DNA from 2 places in the Streptomyces sp. 2P-4 genome. Region 1 is predicted to be linked to the other one. Evidence: riboswitches for the same ligand, from Rfam matches in the RefSeq annotation. Region 1 holds a riboswitch; the other holds the start of a gene.
What was found. A riboswitch is a leader RNA that binds a small molecule or an ion and turns the genes downstream of it on or off. The one in region 1 is predicted to bind glycine.
Positions count from the first base shown of each region.

Region 2: another riboswitch for glycine. It lies ahead of gcvP (aminomethyl-transferring glycine dehydrogenase); the one in region 1 lies ahead of gcvT (glycine cleavage system aminomethyltransferase GcvT).

Region 1 is NZ_CP095011.1:2,188,834-2,193,147, reverse strand. Features, by position in the region: gene glyA (serine hydroxymethyltransferase) at 1-276, opposite strand, end outside; gene gcvH (glycine cleavage system protein GcvH) at 291-674, opposite strand; gene gcvT (glycine cleavage system aminomethyltransferase GcvT) at 780-1,895, opposite strand; glycine riboswitch at 2,078-2,181, opposite strand; gene MUK52_RS09135 (AAA family ATPase) at 2,419-3,102, shown strand; gene MUK52_RS09130 (enhanced serine sensitivity protein SseB) at 3,187-3,933, shown strand; gene MUK52_RS09125 (enhanced serine sensitivity protein SseB C-terminal domain-containing protein) at 4,017-4,314, shown strand, end outside.
Region 2 is NZ_CP095011.1:5,924,365-5,928,678, reverse strand. Features, by position in the region: gene gcvP (aminomethyl-transferring glycine dehydrogenase) at 1-1,167, opposite strand, end outside; glycine riboswitch at 1,229-1,364, opposite strand; glycine riboswitch at 1,365-1,462, opposite strand; gene MUK52_RS26355 (PRC-barrel domain-containing protein) at 1,577-1,957, shown strand; gene MUK52_RS26350 (DNA polymerase IV) at 1,961-3,436, opposite strand; gene MUK52_RS26345 (MerR family transcriptional regulator) at 3,490-4,128, opposite strand; gene MUK52_RS26340 (bifunctional nuclease family protein) at 4,305-4,314, opposite strand, start outside.

The DNA of each region.
Region 1 (4,314 bases):
GTTCGCGGCCTCGGCGCCGAAGAGCGCCTTGATCCGGTCGATGGCGATCTGCTCGACGACGTCGACGTGCTCGCAGCCGCCGTAGTAGCGGCGGCCCGGGTAGCCCTCGGCGTACTTGTTGGTCAGGACCGAGCCCTGGGCCTCCATGACGGCGACCGGAGCGAAGTTCTCCGACGCGATCATCTCCAGGGTGGACTGCTGGCGTGCGAGCTCGGCGTCGACGGCGGCGGCGACGTCGGGGTCGAGCTCGTGGAGCGGGGTGTTCAGAACGGACATCTTCGGTCCCTGGTTCAGTTGCCGGAAAGGGTGAGCTGCTCGTACTCGGCGGCGGAGAGCAGGTCCTCCGGCTCCTCCGACACGCGCACCTTGAAGAGCCACCCGCCCTCGAAGGGGGCGCTGTTGACGAGCGACGGGTCGTCCACGACGTCCTGGTTGGCCTCGACGACCTCGCCCGTGACGGGGGAGTACAGGTCGCTGACCGACTTGGTCGACTCCAGCTCGCCGCAGGTCTCGCCCGCGGTCACGGTGTCGCCGACGGCGGGGAGCTGGGCGTAGACGACGTCACCGAGCGCGTTGGCCGCGAACGCGGTGATGCCGACCGTCGCGACGCCGTCCTCGGCGGCCGACAGCCACTCGTGCTCCTTGCTGTAACGCAGCTGCTGGGGGTTGCTCATGGCCTGATTCTCCTGGATGCGGGGGAGTGCGGACGAACGGTTGTCTTGCCTGTCGAGACTCGGCCCGGCAGGCGGGAGCGTGCGGGCGTGCCGACGCGTCGGGGTCTACTTCTGCCGCTTGTAGAAGGGCAGGGCGACGACCTCGTACGGCTCATGGGTACCGCGGATGTCCACGCCGACGCCGGAGGCGCCCGGCTCGGCGTGTGCCGCGTCGACGTACGCCATGGCGATCGGCTTGCCGAGAGTCGGGGACGGGGCGCCGGAGGTGACCTCGCCGACCACCTGGCCGCCGGCCACGACGGGGAACCCGGCGCGCGGGACCCGGCGGCCCTCGGCGACCAGGCCGACCAGCTTGCGCGGCGGGTTCGAGGCGGAGCGCTCGGCAGCGGCCTCCAGGGCGGCGCGGCCCACGAAGTCGCCCTCCTTCTCGAACTTCACGACCCGGCCCAGGCCCGCGTCGAACGGGGTCAGGGAGGTGGTCAGCTCGTGCCCGTACAGCGGCATGCCCGCCTCCAGGCGCAGCGTGTCGCGGCAGGACAGGCCGCACGGCACCAGGCCGCGGCCCTCGCCGGCCTTGCTCAGCGCCTGCCACAGCTCCACGGCGTGCGCGGGGGAGACGAAGAGCTCGAAGCCGTCCTCGCCGGTGTAGCCGGTGCGGGCGATCAGCGCGGGGACGCCCGCGACCGTGCCCGGCAGGCCGGCGTAGTACTTCAGGCCGTCCAGGTCGGCGTCCGTCAGCGAGGCCAGGATGGCGGGCGACTCCGGCCCCTGCACCGCGATCAGCGCGTACGCGTCGCGGTCGTCGCGGACCTCGGTGTCGAAGCCGGCCGCGCGCTCGGTGAGGGCGTCCAGGACGACCTGGGCGTTCGAGGCGTTGGCGACGACCATGTACTCGGTCTCGCCGAGGCGGTAGACGATCAGGTCGTCGAGGATCCCGCCGTCCTCCCGGCAGATGTGCGTGTAGCGGGCGCGGCCGACGCCGACGGTGGAGATGTTGCCCACCAGGGCGTAGTCGAGGGCCTTGACGGCCTCCGGCCCGGTCAGGGTGATCTCGCCCATGTGGGAGAGGTCGAACAGGCCGGCCTTCGTGCGCACGGCGTTGTGCTCGTCGCGCTCGCTGCCGTACCGCAGGGGCATGTCCCAGCCGGCGAAGTCGGTCATGGTCGCACCGAGCGAGCGGTGCAGCGCATCGAGCGCGGTCAGGCGGGGGGCATTGCTCATGGGTGTGGCTCCCGGGTCCCAGGGCATGACATGACGAGGACGTTCCTCCCCATCTGTCATCGGAACCTGAGAGGTTCGCCGAGAGTTCCCGGGAGCGGGATCACCGACTTGCACCTTGGGTGGAGCACCCCCCGGCTCCGTCGCGGGGGACGGGCGGGGCGCGGCTCGCTTTTCAGATCTGCCTCATCCACGCGGTACGGGGCCTGAGAGATTCAAGGGAGGTACTTGCTCCTTCGGCGCCCGGGCACGGCCTCGCGGCCTGCCGGGACTCTCCCGCGCGGATTCAAGCGGCCGGTATGCAGTTGGTCCAGATGGCGCACATCATTGCACGAGGTGCCGGAGAACGGGTGCGCGGGCCCGAAAGACCGTTCCATCCGCCAAAGGCCGGAGGGGCGGGGCGGGGCGGGGGCCGGCGCGGGCGGGCGTCCGCCGGGCGGACGCGCCGACGCAAACCCGGGACGCCGTATTACCGTCCCTTTACATTGGGTGGGAATGGGTCCCGGTGACCCGTGCGGGGGAGGCGATCGGTGTGCGGAGGTTCGGAGTGCTGGCCACGGCGGGTACGGCGGAGGGGGTGCCGGCCCGGCCGGCGGCGGGAGCGTGCCGCGGGTCCGTGCGCGACCTGCGCGGCACCGGCGGGAGCGGCCCCGAGCGGCTCGGCTTCGCCGAGGGGGACGTCGTCGTGGTCTCGGGCCTGCCCGGCGGCGGGAAGAGCACGCTGATCAAGCGCGCCGCCGAAGGCCTCGGCATCGACTCGCAGGACGTGCGCGAGCGCTGGGAGCGCCGCATGCCCCGCGCCCTGCCGTACGCCGCCTACCGGCCGCTGGTGCGGATCGCCCACTACTGGGGGATGTGGCAGGCCCTGCGCTCCGGCGCCTCCGTCGTCGTCCACGACTGCGGGACGCAGGCCTGGGTGCGCGGGCTGCTCGCCGCGGCCGCCCGGCGCCGCGGCCGGGCCCTGCACCTGGTGCTCCTCGTGGCCACCCCCGAGGAGGCCCTGGCCGGGCAGCAGGCGCGCGGCCGCGGCGTGTCGGCGTACGCCTTCTCCCGCCACCGGGCCGCCGTCGACCGCCTGCTCCGGGCCGCCGAGACCGGGCCGCTGCCCGCCGGCTGCGCGTCGGTGGTCCTCCTGGACCGGCCCGCGGCCGCCCGGCTGACCCGTATAGCCTTCCGGCCGGCGCCCCCGGCCGTCCGGCCGGCTGCCTGACCGGCCGCGGGGGCCCGGACCGCGCGTGGCCGCGCGGGCGGCTACCCTCGGGCGCGGAACACGGCGCGACGAGCGGAGGCGGACATGGGCGGGGACGGCGGCTGGCCGGAGAACGAGCTGGAGCAGGTGCTCGGCGCCGCCCTCGGCGCGCCGGACGCGGGCCCGCGGATCGTCGAGGTCCTCGGCCGCAGCTCCGTCTGGGTGCCGCTGCCCGCCGGAGGCGGCCCCGACAGCGCCTCCCTCGCGCTGCCCACCATGGACATCGGCGGGGCGGCGTACGTCCCCGTCTACAGCTCCGCGTCGCAGTTCCGCGCCTGCGTGGGCACCGCCATGGACTTCGCGGTGGCCCCCGCTGCCGAGTTCGCCCGCGGCCTCCCTCCCCAGCTCGGCATCGCCGTCAACCCGGAGGGCGCCGTCGGCGTCCCCCTGCCCCCGCCCGCCGTCGCCGCCCTGTGCCGCGCCGGCCGCACCGAGCTCGACGGGCCCGCCTCCGGCGCCCGCGTCCGCCTCTACGAGCCCGACTGGCAGGAGGACCCGGTGGACCTCCTGGCCGCGGCCTCCGAGGAGTTCCGCGCCACCGGCGCCGTGGCCGCCGCGTACCGCTGCCTGGCCAGCGTCGAGGGCGGCGCGCCCGAGCTCTACATCGCGGTCCGGCTCGTCGGAGCGGACCCCGGCCTGCGGGCCGTCCCCCTGGAGGCCCTCGGCCGGGCCCTGGGCCGCGTCCCGGCGCCCTGGCCCGTCCAGTTGGTGCTGCTCGACGCCCCCGAGGCCGCCGGCGACCCCGTCGCCGACCACATCGTTACGCGCGTACGCCCCTTCTACGTCCCCTAGCGCCGCTTAAGCTGGTGACATCTCCTGGCCGCACGAGTGGCCTGGACAGCGGGTCTACGCGGGCGGACGAGGAGGGGGTACCGGTGAGTGCGTCAGGCACGGCCGCGGCCGGGCAGGTCGAGCACGTGATGCGCCAAGTGACTCCCGGGCGCTACGAGAGCTACGAGTCACTTCTGCACGCCCTCGCCGAGGGCCGGCTGTGGATGCTGCTCTGGCAGGGCTCTCCAGGCTCCCCGGACGCCCAGTACGGCGGCATGGAGCTGGAGGGCCTCGGCTACGCCCCGTGCGTCACCTCGCCCCGGGAACTGGCCGCCAGCGGCTGGAACCGGGGCTACGAGGTCGTCACCGGCCGGGACATCGCCCGCGCCCTCTACCCCGACC
Region 2 (4,314 bases), 3.7 Mb from region 1:
TACGAGCTCGACCCCGCCGGCCGTGAGGCCGGCGGCGAGCAGCGCCGCGTAGCGGTGGGTGCGGCGGGCGATCGTCCGCAGGCCCTCGGGGCCGTGGTAGACGGCGTACATGCCGGCCATCACGGCGAGCAGCACCTGCGCGGTGCAGATGTTGCTGGTGGCCTTCTCGCGGCGGATGTGCTGCTCGCGGGTCTGCAGCGCCAGGCGGTAGGCCTTGTTGCCGTCCGCGTCGACGGAGACGCCGACGAGCCGGCCGGGCAGCGAGCGGGCGTGCTTGTCCTGGACGGCCATGTAGCCGGCGTGCGGTCCGCCGAAGCCCATCGGGACGCCGAAGCGCTGCGTGGTGCCGACGGCGATGTCGGCGCCGAGCGAGCCGGGCGAGGCCAGCAGGGTCAGGGCGAGCAGGTCGGCGGCGACGGCGACGATCGCGCCGAGCTCGTGGGCGCGGTCGATCAGCGGCTTGATGTCGCGGACGGCACCGGAGGCGCCCGGGTACTGGAGCAGCACGCCGAAGACGCCGCGCTCTGCGATCTCGGCGGGGATGCCCTCGGAGAGGTCGGCGACGACGACGTCGATGCCGATCGGCTCCGCGCGGGTCTCGATGACCGCGATGGTCTGCGGCAGGGCGTCGGCGTCGACGAGGAAGACGCTGCCCTTCGCGCGGCCGACGCGGCGGGCGAGGGTCATGGCCTCGGCGGCCGCGGTGCCCTCGTCGAGGAGCGAGGCGCCGGAGGTCGGCAGGCCGGTGAGCTCGGCGACGACGGTCTGGAAGTTCAGGAGCGCCTCCAGGCGGCCCTGGGAGATCTCGGGCTGGTACGGGGTGTACGCCGTGTACCAGGCGGGGTTCTCCATGACGTTGCGCAGGATCACCGGCGGCGTGAACGTCCCGTAGTAGCCGAGGCCGATCATCGGGGTGAGGACCTCGTTGCGGGCGGCGAGGCTCCGCAGCTCGGCCAGCACCTCGGCCTCGGTCCGCGCCTCCGGGAGGTCCAGCGCGGCCGCGCTCTTGATCACATCCGGCACCGCGGCAGCGGTCAGTTCGTCCAGCGAGCCGAAGCCCACGTGGGCGAGCATCTTGGCCTGCGCCTCGGCGTCCGGGCCGATGTGGCGCTGCTCGAAGGGAATGCCTCGCTCCAGCTGGGAGAGCGGAATGCGGTTGGCGGTCATGTACGGAGGCCTCCTGGGTCGTACGACCTGCGAGGGGCACCACGGCGCGGGCGCCCGGACGGCCTCCCCCTCTGTCATCTCAACCTGAGAGCTTCACCGGGCCCCTGCGGACTGCTCCGCGGGGATCCGGCTTTCACCGTCGGTGAGGAGGGGGAACCGGCACGCGCCCGGGACCCGCTCCTGCTTTCCAGAGTGGCCTCGTCCGTGCGGTACGTATGCCTGAGAGATTCCGGGGAGGATTTGCTCCTTCGGCGCCTCCGTCGAGCTCGGTGGAGGACTCTCCCGCACAGGGTCGTCAGCCGATACCCAGCCTACCAGCGCGCTTCCCGGGCCTCCCTCGAGTGGCCCCCCGCCCGGAAATGCCCTTTTGTTGGTCATAGCGGAGAGTTGCGACCTCGTGGAGGTGACCGTGCAGACCGACATCGACCCGCGCAGCCTGATCGGCCGCAAGGCGTTCGACCGCAACGGTGCGAAGATCGGCACCGTCGACGAGGTCTACCTCGACGACGCGACGGGCGTCCCCGAGTGGGCGGCCGTCCGGACCGGTTTGTTCAGCCGGGACGCTTTCGTCCCCCTGGAACCGAGTGAGCTGGTCGGCGACGCCCTCCGGGTGCCCTTCGAGCGCTCCCTGATCCGGAACGCCCCCGACTTCGGCGTGGGCCGGCACCTCTCCCCCGAGCAGGAACTCCAGCTGTACCACCACTACGGCCTGGACGTGACCCTGCCGTCGGAGATCGCCTCCCGGCGTGATTTCGGCCACCTGGCCTCCGGCGACCGGGACGAGGAGTAGCCCTCACAGCGCGCCCGGCCCCGCTCCGGCCCCCTCGGCGGACTCCGCGGAGGGGGCCTCGCCGTGCCCCACGAGGGGCAGCGGGTCGGCGGGGGCCAGGTCGGGGTCGTCGACGCGGAAGGTGCGGACCCGGCCGGGCGGGGACCCCGGGCGCTCGAAGCGGACGGTCACGCGGCCGACGCCGCTGCCCTGCACCCACCCCGGCCCGTACACGGCGTGCGAGACGTCGCTGCCGGCCGGCCAGTGCCGCTCGCGCGCAGGCTCGGCCGCCCCGTCCGCCCCGCTGCCCCCGGGGGCCCCTGGGGCCTCCTCCGCCCCTGCGGCTCCCTCACCGTCCGGCGGGGACTGTACGGCCCCCTGCGCGCCGGAGCCGGCCTCTCGGGGCTGCGTCCCGGCCGCAGCACCGGCGAGGGACTGCGCGAAGAGGTCCTCCTGGGTGTAGTCCGCCAGCCCGCTGACCCCGACGCCCAGCAGCCGCACCCCGCCGGTGGTGTCCACCCCCTCCAGCAGGCGCGCCGCGGCCTCCCGCACCACGGCCGGGTCGTCGGTGGGCCCCCGCAGCGTCTCGGAGCGCGTCAGCGTCGAGAAGTCGTAGCGGCGCACCTTCAGCACGATCGTCCGCCCCGAGTGCCCGGAGGCGCGCAGCCGCCCGACGCACCGGTCGGCGAGACGCTGCACCTCCGTACGGATCCGGACCCGGTCGTGCAGGTCGATGTCGAAGGTGTCCTCGACGGAGACCGACTTCGCATCGCGCTCGGCCACCACGGGCCTGTCGTCCAGCCCCAGGGCCATCCGGTACAGGCCGACCCCGTGCGCGCGCCCCACCAGCCGCACGAGCTCGTCCTCGCCGGCCTCCGCCAGCTCCCCCACCGTGGTGATCCCGGCCCGCCGCAGGTGCTCCCCCGTGGCCGGGCCGACCCCCGGCAGCGTGCGCACCGGCATCGGCGCGAGCAGCGCGCGCTCGGTCCCCGGCTCGATCAGCAGCAGCCCGTCCGGCTTTGCCTCCTCCGAGGCCACCTTCGCCAGCATCTTGGAGCCGGCCAGCCCCACCGACCCGCTGAGGCCCGTCGCGGCCGCGATGTCCGCGCGCAGCCGCTCCCCCGCCGCCCGCGCGGACGCGGCGTCCCAGGCGGTGCCGCCCGCCTCCAGGTCGACGAAGGCCTCGTCCAGGCTGAGCGGCTCCACCAGCGGCGACAACTCCCGCAGCAGCCCCATGACGGTGTCGCTGACCGCCCGGTACAGGCTGAAGCGGGGCACCAGGTAGGCGCCGTTCGGGCACAGCCGCCTGGCCTGCGCCGTCGGCATGGCCGAGTGGACGCCGAAACGGCGCGCCTCGTACGAGGCGGTGGCGACGACCCCGCGGGGGCCCAGCCCGCCGACGATCACGGCCTTCCCGCGCAGGCTGGGCTTCGACGCCTGCTCCACGGAGGCGTAGAAGGCGTCCATGTCCAGGTGCAGGATGGTCGGCGCGGATCTCACGGCCCCGATGCTGCCCTATGCCTCTGACAAGGCGGCGGCCGGCGTGCGGCCGGTCAGCCCGCCCGGTTGCGGCGCGCGGCCAGCTCGTCCGCGGGGTTGTGGCCGACGACGGTCTCGCCGGTGTCGACCCGCTCTCCGTGCAGCTGGGACAGGGCCTTCTCCACGTCGTGCCAGACGACGCCCACGGCGATGCCGAAGACGCCCCGGCCGCCCTGGAGCAGGCTGACGACCTGTTCGGGCGAGGTGCACTCGTAGACGCTGGCGCCGTCGCTCATGAGCGTCACGCGCTCCAGGTCGGAGAAGCCGCGCTCCCGCAGGTGCTGCACGGCGTTGCGGATGTTCTGCAGGGCCACGCCCGTGTCGAGGAACCGCTTGACGATCTTGAGGACGACGACGTCGCGGAAGCTGTACAGCCGCTGCGTCCCGGACCCGTACGCGGGCCGCACCGTCGGCTCCACCAGCCCGGTGCGGGCCCAGTAGTCGAGCTGCCGGTAGGTGATCCCGGCCGCCGCGCAGGCGGTCGGACCGCGGTAGCCGACGACCTCGGCCGCCGGAGGCGCCGCGGGCGCGGTGCCCGGCGTGGTCTCCGGCTGACGGCGAGCGGAGCCCGCCGCACTGCCGTGGAGCGGGTACGGCCCACCGTCACTCCGTGCGGGGATGCCCCCGGTCGTACCGTCGCCCGTGATCCTCACGCCGACCCTCCGTCCTTGCCTGCCCCCTCGAAGGTAGGCAGTCGCCCGGGGTGCGTCAACGATCGCCACACTCGGCACGCCGAGTGATAATCACCCTGAGAGTGGTTTCCCGTGCCCCGAAGCCGGGAACGAATGGCCGGATGGGCTGCCGACTCCCGGATTCCCGGAACCGGCTGTCAGTGCGGC